2 regions of the Neobacillus sp. B24 genome follow, and region 2 is predicted to be linked to the other one. Evidence: riboswitches for the same ligand, from Rfam matches in the RefSeq annotation. Region 2 holds a riboswitch; the other holds the start of a gene.
The links. A riboswitch is a leader RNA that binds a small molecule or an ion and turns the genes downstream of it on or off. The one in region 2 is predicted to bind glycine.
Positions count from the first base shown of each region.

Region 1: it holds a riboswitch for glycine, as region 2 does, so the genes downstream of both, ACZ43M_RS03640 (amino acid permease) here and gcvT (glycine cleavage system aminomethyltransferase GcvT) in region 2, are expected to answer to the same signal.

Region 1 is NZ_AP035777.1:754,063-762,105, reverse strand. It holds gene ACZ43M_RS03645 (EAL domain-containing protein) at 1-956, opposite strand, end outside; gene ACZ43M_RS03640 (amino acid permease) at 1,458-2,822, opposite strand; glycine riboswitch at 2,957-3,037, opposite strand; gene ACZ43M_RS03635 (hypothetical protein) at 3,547-4,437, shown strand; gene ACZ43M_RS03630 (hypothetical protein) at 4,509-4,889, shown strand; gene ACZ43M_RS03625 (hypothetical protein) at 4,889-5,215, shown strand; gene ACZ43M_RS03620 (IS110 family RNA-guided transposase) at 5,779-7,188, opposite strand; gene ACZ43M_RS03615 (PAS domain-containing protein) at 7,520-7,999, shown strand.
Region 2 is NZ_AP035777.1:4,022,623-4,030,665, forward strand. It holds gene gcvPA (aminomethyl-transferring glycine dehydrogenase subunit GcvPA) at 1-768, opposite strand, end outside; gene gcvT (glycine cleavage system aminomethyltransferase GcvT) at 787-1,890, opposite strand; glycine riboswitch at 2,012-2,088, opposite strand; glycine riboswitch at 2,092-2,179, opposite strand; gene ACZ43M_RS19985 (DEAD/DEAH box helicase) at 2,366-4,054, shown strand; gene ACZ43M_RS19990 (YqhG family protein) at 4,032-4,826, shown strand; gene ACZ43M_RS19995 (YqzE family protein) at 4,871-5,065, opposite strand; gene comGG (competence type IV pilus minor pilin ComGG) at 5,133-5,507, opposite strand; gene comGF (competence type IV pilus minor pilin ComGF) at 5,504-5,983, opposite strand; gene ACZ43M_RS20010 (hypothetical protein) at 5,928-6,260, opposite strand; gene comGD (competence type IV pilus minor pilin ComGD) at 6,244-6,684, opposite strand; gene comGC (competence type IV pilus major pilin ComGC) at 6,681-7,028, opposite strand; gene comGB (competence type IV pilus assembly protein ComGB) at 7,046-8,043, opposite strand, start outside.

The sequences.
Region 1 (8,043 bases), 2.1 Mb from region 2:
ACTATTTTCCCTGTATTTAAATTTATTCTAGGTTGATAATGGAGAAATAATTGTTCTTGGTCTATAGCTTTTTTAAGCTCCATCTCCAACTCTAATGGGTCAATACTTCCTTCATCTTGATTACAGGAGTAGAATTTAAAGTTATTTCCTCTGAATTTTTTAGATCTATTCATTGCGAATGCTGCATTTTTCATTAATAATTCTACGCTATCTCCATCCTTTGGAGACTGACTTATGCCGATACTTAGTGAAGTTTTTAGTTCAAAGCCATTAATAAAAAATGGATTAAAAACCGATTCCATTACTTGATCAATAATACAAGATATCTCCTTCTCATCACGGTATTCCATAGCGACAAGAAACTCGTTTCCAGAATAACGAGCAATAAACCCTATTGGTTCTACAATCATTTTTAGACGTTCTGCTGCTTGTTTTATTAATAAGTCACCTGTTTCATGACCAAATGTATCATTTACTTTTTCTATTTTGTTCATAGATAAAAATAATACTGCAATAGACACTTCAGGAGATTGTAACTTATCATTTAAGTAATTATTAAAAAAATATCGGTTGGGTAAATCTGTTAAAACATCATAATTAGCTAGATAATTCATTTTTTCATACTCTTGCTTTTGTTTCGTAATATCTCTAAAAAATACGGATAAACCTTCAGCAGAAGGGAAAGCCCTTATCTCATACCATCTATTGTTAAAATACTCTTCAAATTCTATAGATTCTTGTTCTGATAGCGCCCTTTTATATCGGGTTACAAATTTCTGTATTTCACTGTGTTGCAATACTTTATATATATATTGTCCAATCACTTTTTCACGTTTAATTTGTAAAAGCCTTTCAGTAACATTATTTATGTATTCAAATTTTAAGTCTTTATCTAACGAATAAAACCCATCAGATACTCTTTCCAAAATGATTTCAGTATTGCTTGTCTTACTCAAAACTTTATCTCCTTTCGCATTAGAACAAAATAGAGTATTAATTATAATAATGTCCAACATAACGCAATTTAAGTGTCAATTCTTTTGTAAATGGTGAATAATGCACCTCAAAACGGAACTCTTTGGGTCTGTAACTCTGAGTGTTGAAATACGGTGTGGAGATTGTTAAAAATTTCACTAATGGGGACAAGAATAACCTTCTTCAGCTAAACGGATGCTTTTGTGGACAATCAAATTTATAAGCCTAATTTCTCAAAAAAGTACCTGGCACCACCCGCAAATTGTCGAGAGATTCGACAATTTGCGGATAGGACCAGGCACTTTATAGGTTGCCATTAAACTTTATTTATTGCGCTAGGCTGCCTGCTGCTTTTACTCTGACTCGGGTAGCATTGCCAGGTAAATCTTAACAAAGCCAAAGCTATACAACAATCTTAAGGTACGGTTCCACTCCCTGTAGGCATTTCCATATAAGGGCTCAGATATAATTTATGGGTGATTCTATGCTGATAATTTAATATTTTTTTCTTCTTTGTTCCAATATGAATACGAAGTAAATAATAGAATAAACCATAAAGGTGTTAACAAAAGGGCAGACCGTGTAGCTTCAGCAAACAGCATTATAATAAGAATGATGGCAAACAAGATTAGGACAACGTAATTAATAAATGGTGTTAATGGGGCTTTAAATTTTGATTTTGCCTGTAATTCTGAACGTGTTTTCTTATATTTTAAATGACAAACCAGAATGACACCCCAAACCCAAATAAAACAAATAGCACTAACAGTCGTCACGATTCCAAAAGCTTGTTCCGGAACAAGTTTGGTCAAAAGGGCTCCCACCGATAGAACAAGCGTGGAGATCCATAATGCGTTACCTGGGACATGATTTTTATTTAGTTTTGCAAAATTAGAAGGTCCTTGCTTATGATTGCTTAAACTATATAGGATACGGCTTGTTGAAAACATTCCACTATTACAAGCAGAAGCTGCTGAAGTTAATACGACAAAATTAATGATTCCTGCTGCAATCGGTATTCCGACTAAACTAAACGTTTTAACAAAGGGACTTTCTGCTGCATTCAATTCCGTCCATGGGTTAATAGTTAAAAGGACAATAAGCGCGCCGACGTAGAAAAATAGAATCCTTAAAGGAATTTTATTTATAGCCGATGGAATATTTTTTTCTGGATTGGATGTTTCCGCTGCCGATACACCTACTAATTCCACACCGACAAATGCAAATACAACCATTTGGAACGACAGTAAGAACCCTGAGATTCCGTTTGGAAAAAGCCCCCCATGTTCCCAAATATTTTTAAGCGTAACCATACCTTGAGCTGTCTTGAATCCCATCACCAGTAATATAATCCCAATGACAATTAATGCGAGAATCGTGATGACCTTTATTAAAGCAAACCAAAATTCCAATTCTCCAAAAAGTTTTACAGTTAGTAGATTGAGTCCCAGTAAAATCATCAAACAGATGAGCGCTGGTATCCATTGTGGAATATGAAACCAATATTGGACATAAATCCCTACTGCAATCACATCACCCATAGCAGTCATAATCCAACAAAACCAATAGGTCCATCCGGTTACAAACGCTAACCGAGGTCCAAGATAGTCTTCAGCAATGTCTGTAATGGATTGATAACCCGCTTTAGACAACAGAAGTTCTCCAAGCGCCCTCATAACAAAGAAAACAGCGATTCCTACGATTAAATAAGCAAGGATAATGGATGGACCTGCCAATTGTATGGCTTTACCGGATCCTAAGAATAATCCCGTACCAATGGTGCCGCCAATTGCGATTAGTTGAACATGACGATTTGATAAATCCCTCTTTAATTCTTGTTGTGCCAATCCTGACTCCCCCTTATTAAATATTTTAGTTAAACCAATAAAAAAAGAGATTGGAGGATATCCAATCTCTTTTCCAAAAGAATAACAAATAATATTTGTCATGCTAAATATAATGAGCACAAAAAATAAATATTCAGTACTCTTCTGTCCTTTTGCCTGAGATTGTGAACCCTTCGGCGCCGCAAAATACTTGCGATCTCTCCAGAAGCTGCTCCTGCTATAGTGTGATCCATAGCAATCATAGCCTGCTTATGATTAAATTCTATTAACTATTGCTAAATATTTTTTAATTTTAGTAGTAGTGAATTACTTTGTCAACCACATAAATAAAAATCCAATTAAACTCTTATTCAGAGAAATATATTGCTTGCTCTATTAGTATTTCAAAGGCAGGAAAATTCTACTAAGATGGCTGCCCTCCTTTGGGCAGTGGCAGGCACCCAAAGGTACGTATCTGCCCTCAATAATGTATACAAAAAAAGTGTCTGTCACCGCCCGAAATAATGTTGAGTACGTATCGACAAGTTGCGGGACGTGACTAGCACCTTTTTTCGTACCCGGCTTAACTTTTTCTAATAATCCTTTCAAAGATTCACAAAATATACAAATTATCACCATATTCCGACATTAATATGCGCTATGCTATTAATAAGACTTCTAAGAATCCCCATTCAGACCTCTCTTATTTTTTCCAAAAATATTGAAAGTGAGTTGATTTCGTTTTATGTCAAACAAAATGAAAATAAAGGATATCCGTAGTAAAAACGGGCCGGAAGTTAGTATGCGCGTCCATCACTTTGCGAATCCTGAGGAACGGCAAAAAATGCTGATGGATCTAGCCACTAGCTCCGAGTTTCAAATGCGATACCGCGGACTCTTCGAATACTACGGCAAAGATTTTATTGCCTATAAGCGTGAAAAACCTTCTGACAAAAACCGCAATGAATTCCTCCGTGTCATGTCCATGTATATGGCTAGTTATTTGGAAGATGATTGTCCCCCTTCGTGGAAACAGTGCCAGCCTTCATTTTGGGAAGACTTCATTTATTCCTTCTATCCCGATCACATCAAATTTTCACCAGACCAAAAATCCGTAGAAAACTTCCTGTATCAATTGAAAAAATTTGTTCGCTGGCTTGATAAGCGGGTTGGTACCTCTTGGTTTTCGACCGTCGAGCAATATACTTCTGAAGCAATTGCTAATCTTAAAATCTGCGAAAAAGTCCTGTATCGCCTAGTATTAGGCCACTTCCCCCGGATTCACCACGCTGACTGGAATTTCCAACAAGATGTGGAGAGAATCAATCAAGAATTCAGCCAATGTATAGAAGATATAGAAAGCCACTTTAAAGTCACCACCATCATTGGGACAACCGTAGTACTGAACGAACTGAAAACAAATTGTACGTATTACGTTAAAAATCTGCCTAGTGAGCTGCTTGCGCCTGGTTTTACGTTAAGTGGAGTCATTGGCAAAAAAAGCGGAGAGCAGACGTGGAATTGGTACATTACAATTGGAATCCACCCGCCTAAAGGAAGAAAACTGGATTACGCCGTTTCAGTTAAACAGGAAGGTCTAGGCACCAACGATGGGGTTCATTTTTTTAAGAAATAACTATATTTAATTTCATAATTTAAAGAAGTTCTACATCTTAAATAAATAGTCACAACGGCAGGTGTAATAATTTGGACGTTACACTAAAGAATCAAATTAAAGCCATTCTCATATCTTTAGAACAAAATGGGCTAACATGGAAAACAGGAAAGGACAAATATCATTTATCAAAACGGAAGAACCGCCAACACGTTCCCTATGATTGGGAGATGCAGGATTATATAACGTTAATTATGAATTTACTTACTGATAAAGAAAATGATATTTATATTTATTTCAAAGAAAGCTTTAACCAAAATTACTTCGTTTTTGCTGATGGGAACGCCTGGATTGTTATTATAGGTGAAAATGGTATCATTGAAACAGCAATTATTGCTGATAGGTACAATCATTATTTAGACGAAAGAAAAGGTTATAGGTATATCGGTAAAATGAAGGAGGTGTGGCAGTAATGGACTTCTTGAAAGATATTGAATATTATGGTGAGGATGTTACTGATATTAAGGTAAGTCCATTTGAAACAATCGATATGTTGCATCGCCGCAGCAGATTGAACAAAGAATCATCAAAAATGTCGTTACAAGAACGTGTACTTCTTATGAAATATGACTTAAAACTTCTTGAACATGTAGAAGAAATGGTTAAACATATCGGGAAAGTATATGACTTTTCTCTCTCTACCGAGCCTCTTGAAGAATGGTGGTGGCACCTTGACAAGGTTGCCAGTGGTGAATTGGAAGTTGAAATTGGCCTAAGACAAAAGAATAAGGTTCTTTAATTATAACAAGTACCTGGCACACCTAATTAAAAGTGCCTGTCATTCCCGGAAAATGTTAATCAATTGCCAACAAATTACGGGATGTGACAGCGTATAATGGCTAATAAGTCAAACATAATTTTTTATAAAAAAAGACCGACCTAAACTAGAACTCCCAATATCCATTTTTTTGAAGAGTCGACTATCACAGAATTATAATAGGGCCCCTCTAGAACGTGAAGGGATCTTGAATTTTCATCCTACAGAGGATACCGCCTAGTAAATCTAAACTTAGATTTCACGTATTATTCGTACTTGTAGGACAAGATCCATAACGCTGTCACTCGAGGTCTGGAGCCTCAGGCACGAAGTTCAATGTGATCTAACGTCCTAGAGGAGCCCCATTTGTAAAGGAATAATATTTCTAAGAGATTGTTCTTTCCACTTTGTTTTTAAAGCTTAATTAACAGTTAAAAAGGGTTTAGGTTATGCACAATTGTAAAGAAAAACTTAGGAACATAGCTGATTAAATGACAATATAATTTATGCAGAGCTATCCACATGTTAAAAATCTTGTTTCTGGTTTACGCTGATTTATTAACAGCTGATACGACAAACTTTTCATAAAAGCATCTTACATTTGGGCTATGAATCTTTTTTGTTATTTCATCAATTAAGACATAGTTTGGTTGATTTGTTTGATAGAGCGATTGATGCTTAATCATTGAAAAGGCTAAACGGATCATTCGGTTTCCTAAAGCAATATATGCTTGCCCCGGGTGCTTTCCACGCTCTTTAAAGGCCAAATATTTCTGTTTCATCTCAGGGTTATTAACAGCTAGGGATCTTCCAACTTGATAAGTAACGTTCCTGAAAGTTCTTCTTCCCTGTTTAGAAACGCCATAGTATGAAGGTCTTTTACCCCCTGACTGCTTCACAATTGGATTTGTCCCCGCCATTTTAATTAATTGCCCTGCATGGTCGAAATCAGATATATCGCCCATTTCCGCGTATAATTCAGCCCCCGTTACAACTCCTATTCCTGGAACGCTAAGAATGACTGCTCCTTCAGTTTGAACAAATATATCTTCGATTTTCCTCTCTAGCAATTGAATCTGCTTATCTAAAAGCTCTAATTGGTCAAGTTTTTGAATCAAAAGAAATTGTTCCATTTCCAAAAGCTCTTTAGGTTGCGAGATTGAATTCTGTGCAAATTCAAGCAGTATTTGAATCGATTTATCCCTGAGCTTCAGGTTTTCCCGTATGGAAAGTTCACGTAATCCCTTCTCTCCAAGGGTAAGGATATCACTTGGATGAAGGCAATGGCGCATAAAATATCGTGGTGCTTTTCCAAATAACTTCGAGAAAGGTTCGACATGTTCGCGCTTCCCATTTATCCACATACTTTTCCCCTGGAACTCCCGAAAAATATGGTCAATATATACCCGAATCAGGTTTTCGGTCGATGTCCTTTCCCCCACAAGCGCCCGACGGGCACGCGTTAATTTCTGCAAGTTGTGTACAGATCCTGAAGACAACTCACTGGATGTCCCTCGGCCATTAATAATAGATTGAACAATTGCCATCAGATCTAGATTATCCGTTTTGGACCAATTCAAAAGAGCTTGCCTTTCCTGTGCAGTAGTAGCTGCATTCAAGATGCGAACATGATAGCCTTCAGAATGACAACGTCGAACTAAATCCTCATAATAATGCCCTGTGGTTTCAACCCCCACCACAACCTCCTTCATCCCAAGCCGATTCTTTTCTGTTTGAATATGTTCTTTAACCTTTTCAAGTCCCGTCAGGGAAGCATCAAACTCAAATGGTTTCACCAAAACGTCCCCATAAAACGTACATATCATTGCCTTGTGAGTAAACTTCGCTGCATCAATCGCTACTATCAACATACGATCTGTTCCTGTTTCCCGTACAAATTGTGCCCATCGACTTCCGTTTTTTCCTTGAATGTGGTTCAATAATGAATAAGCCATCATTTTCATCTCCTTGGTAGGGTGAGTAATTGGAAGTTCTGTGATAGGTACTTCCATTTTACAATGAAAATGGTGGCCTTTCTTATTATTTGAACCTATTTACTATACTAGGCACTTTCTTTAAATGGATGGTCATTTGAAAGCCGGAGCCGGTAATTAAAACCAATATTATACATCCACCTGATGCCATTATTTTTTTGTGATATAAATCACAATCAGCCCTCGTTAATAATGATATCCTTATTAATGAAGTTAGATAACAATCACTCGCTACTTTTTGTACTATTCTATTCTTCTCATAGGCGGAGATTATATATTGGAGGTTTTTTAAATGGCTCAAGAAAAATTGTCTGAATTAATTAGCCCTGAAGCTGTCATTAATTTTGAAAGTGGTGCCATTAAAGCAAGCACTTTGGATTCAATTATCAATCTATTACCATTTGAAATGGGATTTTGTGATGCCGACGATATTTTCCGCTGGTATTCCAATAATCCTAACCGCGTGCATGGTCGTCGTAAAGAAGCGATTGGCCGCCATGTACTTGAGCTTCACCCAAAAATGGCTCACCACGTTGAAAAATTGTTGAATGATTTTCGTACAGGAGCACGTGACAAATGGGAATTTTGGTTCCCAAAACGCTCTGGTGAAGAAACTGGTCAAATTTATCAAAAATTCATGGCAGTACGTGATAAAAACGGAAAATATCTTGGATGCATGGATGTGACCGTTAATATTGACCTTTTCCAAGGAAAAGAAGGTAAACATACCCCTGAAACTATTGAAGAATTTATAGCTGTTAATCCTGAGTAAAAATTGAGAAGCTACTAAAAACACATTGAATCGCCCAATTCAAT
Region 2 (8,043 bases):
TCCAAATTTACCAGGCGGTGTCAAAATCCCAAGTGACAGAGGGTTGCTCGACACAACAAACATGGATTTATTCTGATGAATAATTTCTTCCAATTCCTGTAATGGCTCGATTCTGCCAAAGAAGTTTGGATATTGAACGATCACTGCCGCTACATCGTCATTTACCAACCCTTTAAGCGCAGCAGCATCCGTAACGCCATTGTTCACAGGTACTTCCACTACTTCAAGATACTGACCCTTCGCATAGGTTTTTAGCACTTCTCGGGATTCCGGGTGGACAGCACTAGATACAAGAATTTTCTTCCGTTTCGTATGGCCGGCACTGAGCATCGCTGCCTCGGCAAGTGCTGTGCCGCCATCATACATCGAAGAGTTGGCAACATCCATTCCCGTTAATTCACAAATCATCGTTTGGAATTCAAAAATGGCTTGCAGTTCTCCCTGTGAAATTTCCGGCTGGTAAGGCGTATAGGCCGTATAGAACTCCGATCTAGAAATAACATGATCCACAATTACCGGCATGTAGTGGTCATAAACTCCGGCACCGAGGAAGGAAACATTGGTTTTTAAATCGGCATTTTTTCCAGCCATTTGAAACAGTTCCTTCATTAGGGCTGTTTCCGATTTGGCAGGTTTAATGTTGTATTCACCCTTAAAACGAACTTTTTCAGGAATATCGCTGAAGAGCTCATCAACGGAGGAAACACCTATTGTCTCAAGCATGGCGTTCTTATCTTGTTCAGTCATTGGTAAATAGCGATGTTTCATGTACCTTACTCCCTTCGACTATTTCTTTTCTCTTTTATAAAAAGGTGTTGGAACGACTTTAGCCTTCAAACGCTTGCCGCGAATTTCCACTTCAACCTCAGAATCAAGCGCAGTAAACTCTGAAGATATCAGAGCAAGCCCGATATTTTTCTTCAAGGTAGGTGATTGAGTGCCTGTAGTCACTTCACCAATTAGATTTTCACCCTTGTATACTGGGTAACCATGGCGCGGAATACCTCGGTCAATCATTTCAATCCCAGCAACTTTGCGGGAAAGACCAGCTTCTTTTTGCTTAACTAATGCTTCTTTTCCAATAAAATCCGCTTCTTTATTCAATTTCACGGCAAATCCTATTCCTGCTTCAAGCGGGGAAATTTCCGGTGATAGCTCTTGGCCGTAAAGCGCTAAATTGGCTTCAAAACGAAGCGTGTCACGAGCACCCAAGCCGCATGGAATAACGCCCTCTTCTTTGCCGGTTTCTAGAATGGCTTTCCATAGTTCTACAACATCAGCTGCATTGCAATACACTTCAAAGCCGTCCTCACCGGTATAACCAGTTCTTGAAACAAGGGCTCTTTTACCACCTAAAGTGACTTCTTGCTGAAATTTGAAAAAGCCAATTTGACTTAAATCAGTTTCTGTAAGCTTTTGTAAAACTTTCTCGGCGATTGGTCCTTGAAGAGCGATTTGCGCCGTTTTTTCTGAAAGATTTTCGATGGTTACATCTCCCTCAAGATGTGTCTCAAGCCAGTTATAATCTTTTTCAATATTAGAGGCATTGACAACAAGGAGGTAATGATTGTCCTCAATTTTATAAACCAATAAATCATCGACAGTGCCGCCATTTTCATAGCACATGGCTGTATATTGGGCAGCGCCATTTTTAATCTTTGAAATGTCATTTGTCATCATTTTTTGCAAATATTTTAGGCTGTCAGTACCCTTAACCTCGACTTCACCCATATGGGACACGTCAAACAAACCGGCCTTTGTGCGGACTGCTTCATGTTCTTCCTTGATGCTGGAAAATTGTACTGGAAGCTCCCAGCCGCCAAAATCAATTGTTTTTCCCCCGTATTCCTTATAAACATCAAACAGTGGAGTGCGTTTTAATTCCGACATTTTAGTTCTCCCTTCTTCTTTTAGATGTTCATTATCCACACATAAAAAGATAAAACTCATAAATCAGTTTGTGTTATGACACAAAAAAGGACAGAAAACCCCCTCTACAATAAAAGAAGGTCTCTGTCCTTGCACCTGAAAGTTTACCTAAAATGGCTGTCCCCTTTGGTGGCCGGTCTCCACCGGCGCTCTCCAGAGCTGCGTCCAACAAGAGTTCTTTTGCCTGAGAGATTCACATCTTCTGCTTGCTCCTTCGGCGCTACTAGGTAGTCTCTCCCCTTGTTTTCATTCGCATTTATAAAGTTTTCCATTTTGGTCATACTAATTATACTTAAAAAATAGATTACCTTATTAAAATATTTAAAACTTTCAAAGCTATTATCATCCTACCATTAAACCAATAAATTGAGCAATAACAATTTCGCAAAAGAAAGCGTCTTCATAATAAGCCACAATGATAAGGAGTTGAACTAACATGAATGTTGAAATAGAATTTGATTCTTCCTGGCAGGATGATTTTTTACATAAGATTGACCATGATGGCCCATGGGGGAATTGGGAGCTTTTTAAACTGGCAGTAGATATTGAACAACACTTAATCATTCCTGAATTTGAGGGTCTCCAGGCACCGAAACACCTGCCTAACCTGACACCGCTCCCTCATCAGCTTGAAACCGCCAAGCAAGTCATTGAAAACATGAATGGGAAAGCGATATTGGCCGATGAAGTTGGACTTGGCAAGACCATTGAAGCAGGGTTAATTCTAAAAGAGTATATGATTCGAGGCTTGGTTAAGAAAGTCCTGATTCTCGTACCTGCTTCACTCGTCACTCAATGGGCCCAGGAGTTGAATAGCAAGTTTTTTATTCCGGCCATCACCCAAAGAAAAAGTTATGTGTGGGAGCAATGTGACGTTGTCGTATCATCCATCGATACAGCGAAACGGAACCCGCACCGTGACATTATTTATCAGCAGAACTACGATCTAATTATTATCGATGAAGCACATAAATTGAAAAATAATAAAACGAAAAACTATGAATTTGTCCAAAACTTAAAGAAGAAATTTTGTTTGCTGCTTACCGCAACCCCCATTCAAAACCGAATAGAAGAGATTTTCAATCTTGTTTCCTTGCTAAAGCCTGGACATCTGGGAAGTGAAACGTCGTTTTACGAAAAATATAAACGTGATTCCCGCTCGTTAAATGATGATGAACATTTGAAAGAACTAGTGAACAAGGTGATGATTCGTAACCGCCGGGCAGATACCGGGATTGAATGGACAAAACGCCATGTTGAAACCATTCCAATTGAATTTACGCCATCTGAGCGAGATTTATATGACTGTGTTACTGAATTGAAAAATGAGGGAGACTGGCTGCAAACCAGCAGTTTCTCCGTCATGACATTGCAGCGGGAAGCCTGTTCAAGCAGAGAGGCAGTTTTCTATACATTGAAAAATATGCTCCAAAAACATGAGAATCCAACTCAAGCCTATCAGCAGCAAATTGAATACTTAATTAAAAAGGTGGAGGCTGTCGAAAAAAATTCCAAGGCCGAAAAAGCCCTGGAATTAATCCAGAAGATAGACGATAAGGTGATAATTTTCACAGAATATCGGGCAACGCAATTGTACCTGCAATGGTACTTGAAGCAGCACGGCATTTCATCCGTTCCATTCCGTGGCGGGTTTAAGCGGGGAAAAAAGGACTGGATGCGTGAATTATTCCAAAAGCATGCCCAGGTGCTGATTGCAACAGAAGCAGGTGGTGAAGGAATTAACCTTCAATTTTGCAACCACATAATCAACTTTGATTTGCCATGGAATCCGATGCGGCTTGAGCAGCGAATCGGGCGGATTCACCGGCTTGGCCAGGAAAAAGATGTAATGATTTACAATTTTGCCATTAAGAATACCGTCGAAGAGCATATACTTAAGCTCTTATATGAAAAAATTGAACTATTTGAGAAGGTCATCGGCGAACTTGATGATATCCTAACGAAGCTTGATTTTGGAAATATCGAGGATCACTTAATCGATATTTTCAGCGGTTCCAGTTCGGAAGGTGAAATGCGAATCAAAATGGAGAATTTATCATCAATGATTGAATTTGCTGAGTCGATGAAGAAAGGGGAAGCCCATGCAGCAGCAGGAAATTCGTAACTTTCTGGTTAACTACTTTCAGGCTAATGAATGTCCGATAATTGATAATCATCCCGCCTACTTGACCGTCCAGTTAACAATTGAGATGGACAAAGAATTAATGAACCGGCCGTTTTACTGGCACTACTTAGAAAAGACTGGGGGCATTCCCAACCCGATGCAGCTGACCCTGATTACGAATAAAGATGCTGCCCCTGAAAAATTAAGGGGCGAAACAATCCATTTCGGTTCACCGAGGCTTCATCAAATCTTTGAATCAACCAAGAATTTATCGCGGTACATCCGGCTTTATGAAAACCATGCACATGCCAACCGCCAGACACCGCTTTTACCCTGGCTTTGCATGAACGTAAAAATATCGTACCAGTGCGATCGAAAACGTGATATTTTTAAATCGATTGGCCTGCAATTAATTAATGGTCAAATGGTCGAGAATTTTCATGATGTGTTAATGAAGATCCCTTTGACACCAAAAATCCCTGATTATTCCTTTACCCTTTCACCTTTAGTCAAACCAAAAAGCGGGATGCTCAGGATTGAAAATTATTTAAGAACAACTATCGAGCAGGATGACCATGCTTGGGCCGACGAGGCCAGGATGCGCTGGGAGAAGGATTTAAAGCTGTTAAACCACTTTTATGAGAATGTCGATGAGGAAACGCAAGAAAGCTATGAAACAGAGAAACAGGCGTTAAAGGAGCAATATGAGCCCAAAATTAACATTTCATTTATTAATGGCGGATTATTTTATTTAACTGAAAGAGCGATTTAAAAAAACCCCCAAAATCATCGTATTTTTGATTTTGGGGGTCTTTTTTATGCGCCATCTTTTCTCCGTATTCTTTTGACTTCTGAATAAAGAATATAGGGCAGAATGCCAAACCAACGATACCAAAAAGAAGCTTTCGCCTCTTTTCGCTCCAGTCGCATTCGTTTGCGCTCATCCTTTGGCTGATCTGCATATTTAACAATCGTCTGAGTCATGTATTTAACATAGTCATTTGTTTTCATGGAAACACCACCTGCCTCCCGAATTACATTAAAAGTATGCCCATTTTTTTTCAAAACAAACGACAAATCAATAAACTGTCCATTTGATTAACTTCTTTGTCCTAGTATCAAAATAACCTCTGCCGGTTACCTTTTCACCTGAGGTTAGGTACAAAGTAAACGTAACCCTTTGGCTGGAGCTCGAAGGGGCTTCACTTTGGACATCCACCCATCCCTTTCTATAGGTGATGATGTCCTTAACAGGGAGAGTCCCTTGAGCTTGAAACACTGCCTCCAGCTTTTTCACGGAAGATAGGAAATAATACTCTTCCTGCATAACAATACCCGTCTCATGTGCCAGCTTTCTTTGTGTCAAAGACCTTTCTAACTGCATCGAAAAAAATAATAGAAATAACAAAAGCAAACATAATGTCAACGGATAGGTAAACCCTTTTTCGTTCATGGCTTATTCCCCCAATCAACAAAGGAATAGGCAATTGCCCAATAATTCTTTCCGTTCAGGTCAGTTACTTTGATGTTGACTTGGTTCGTTAAAACTGTCACCTGATAATCGGAAACGTTCTGCAAAAGAATTTCATGCCCTAAAGAATTTACTCGTCTTCGCAGCAGCGAATTATATTTTTCATAATAGATTGTTTCACTATCCTTCGTTAGAATCAAGCGGCCAGATACCACTTCTGCTTTGGAGGCCATGCGGATTTCCTTTTTCATTTGCATACAGAAAACCTCCCACTCCATCTCCTGCAAAGCGTATTGTGAACGATGATTGTTCAAGACTGTATGAAAAATGGGTCCCATATAGAAAGCGATAATCGAAAGAATTGTAAGGGCCAACAATACTTCAATCAGGGTAAAGCCAGTTTCATTCGAGGAGGCCGCACACTTCTGTTTTTGAATGCAGCGGAGTTTTCTCAACATTAACACACACCTCCAATAAGCCGGATGATTCCCGCCAATAGATTTGGTATTGTATACCATTTTTCAATGTGGCATAATTGACCAAATTGCTGTTAGTGGCTAATTTCGCCTGCAATTCTTCAAACATCAATTGCCGTGCCGTTTTTTCCATTTCAAGCCGGCCTGACTGCTCCCAAAGGTGAGTCAATAACGGCGTCAAATACAGAAAAATCATAAACAAGGCAGACAACGACAGTAAGAGATCAAGTAAAAAGTATCCCTTATTGTTCCGTAACATAAAAACGCCCTTTTCCGATTAATATTGTCAACACATAGGTTTTGTTCCTTGAACGAATAAGGATGGTACCAGATTTATTAACTATTCCGTCACTTAGATATCTAAAACTTAAAGGGATTGTCCCTTCCACGACTTTAAGATCAGTCGAATATGATCTGCTAAGCAGCTGCTCCTGCCCAGACCTCCCCAACAGGGTGTAGGTGTAATCCTTTGGAGAAAATATTACGATAACATCCATCTGGTGCGAAATCGCATAGGACTGGGCAAAGTAAAGGTCTGCCTGTAACTGCGTCACAAATGCTTCATCGTCAATCATCGAATGCTGCGGTTTTAAGGAAAACACCGTGACAGAAGACAGAATCATAAAGATAGAAAGCACAACCAAGGACTCAATTAAGGTGAAGCCCTTTTGTTCAGTTATCATTGTTCCGTTGTAGTTGTTGTTGCAGTTTCTTTCTTAACACTCGTAACGTTGCCTTCGTTATCAATTTCAACAGTTTCCCCATTTGGGCAGCCCTTTGTGTTCGGGTCTAAATACCCTTTAGATTTAAGGTCATCCAGAGTTGGTGTTTTATTTATATCCATTTGATAAGCTTGTACCTGGGCTTGCACCATCTTCACATATGCTTGACAGCCCTTGTTGTTAATATTGGTATTGTGCTTGGTAACATTGGGAATCGTTATGATCAATAAAACCGAAATAATAAGCATAACAATCATCATTTCAATCAGCGTAAATCCGGCTTCTTTATTACTTCTTTTGTTCATTTTTGTAACCTCCATTTTTATATTCCATCTAATAAATGGAACATCGGTAATAAAATCGCTAAATACATAGATACAACCAATACACCAATAAACAAATACAATATAGGCTGGATAGCCTTTAATCTTTTCTCTACTAATTCCTCCATGGTCGTTATGCAGTGCCTGCTGAAAAACAGTAACTCTTGTTCCAATTTCCCATTTTCTTGCCCATGTTTTACAATCATCGGAAACTCCTTTTCAAAAAAGGCATAAGAAGCTAGTATCATTACCAAGGTTTCACCGGAAACAAGCTTCACCTTAATCTCTTGCCCAAGTTGACTGAAAAACGGCTGTCTTTCATTTTTTTCAAACAGCTTTAATGCTTCAGAAACGGATATTCCGCCAGATAGTAGGAAACTTAATTGAATGGAAAAATAGTGGGTAAACAGCAATTTGAGGATTCTGCCGATAATAGGGAGTCGAATGAGCAATGTCCGCTGCTTGAGAGCGGAGTAGTTTTTAAAGAAGAAAAGGTAGTAAATTGCCGTTATCACAAGAAAAGCAACCATAGTCACAAGTAGAACAGGAAAATAGTGATCAAAAGCATAAATAACCTTAGTAAAAAAATTTTCCTCCAGACCAAGTGTTGCAAATAGACTGGTAAACCTAGGCAGCAATGTATTCTCAACGAATATAATCAACAGACCGGTAATAAATAACAGCAGCATGGGATATTGAAGCAAGTTAATCAGCTTCCGTAAATCTTTATCCCTTATAATTGCCAAGCTGCTGCCTTCGAGCAGTGCCTCAGCAAAACTGCCATGTTGTTCAGCAAAATAAACATAGCCGATTAAATCCTTGTTAAATCCCAACCCTTCTAGAACCACATGAAACGGCGCCCCTGTTTTTAATTCAGTTAAGCAAGCATATAATTCCTCCTTTCGGTGGACAGGCAAATGTAATGCTATGGATTCAATTGCTGCGGCAATTGGATATCCCCTTGCCAATAGTTCTCCCATTCTTTTCAGAAAGCTGG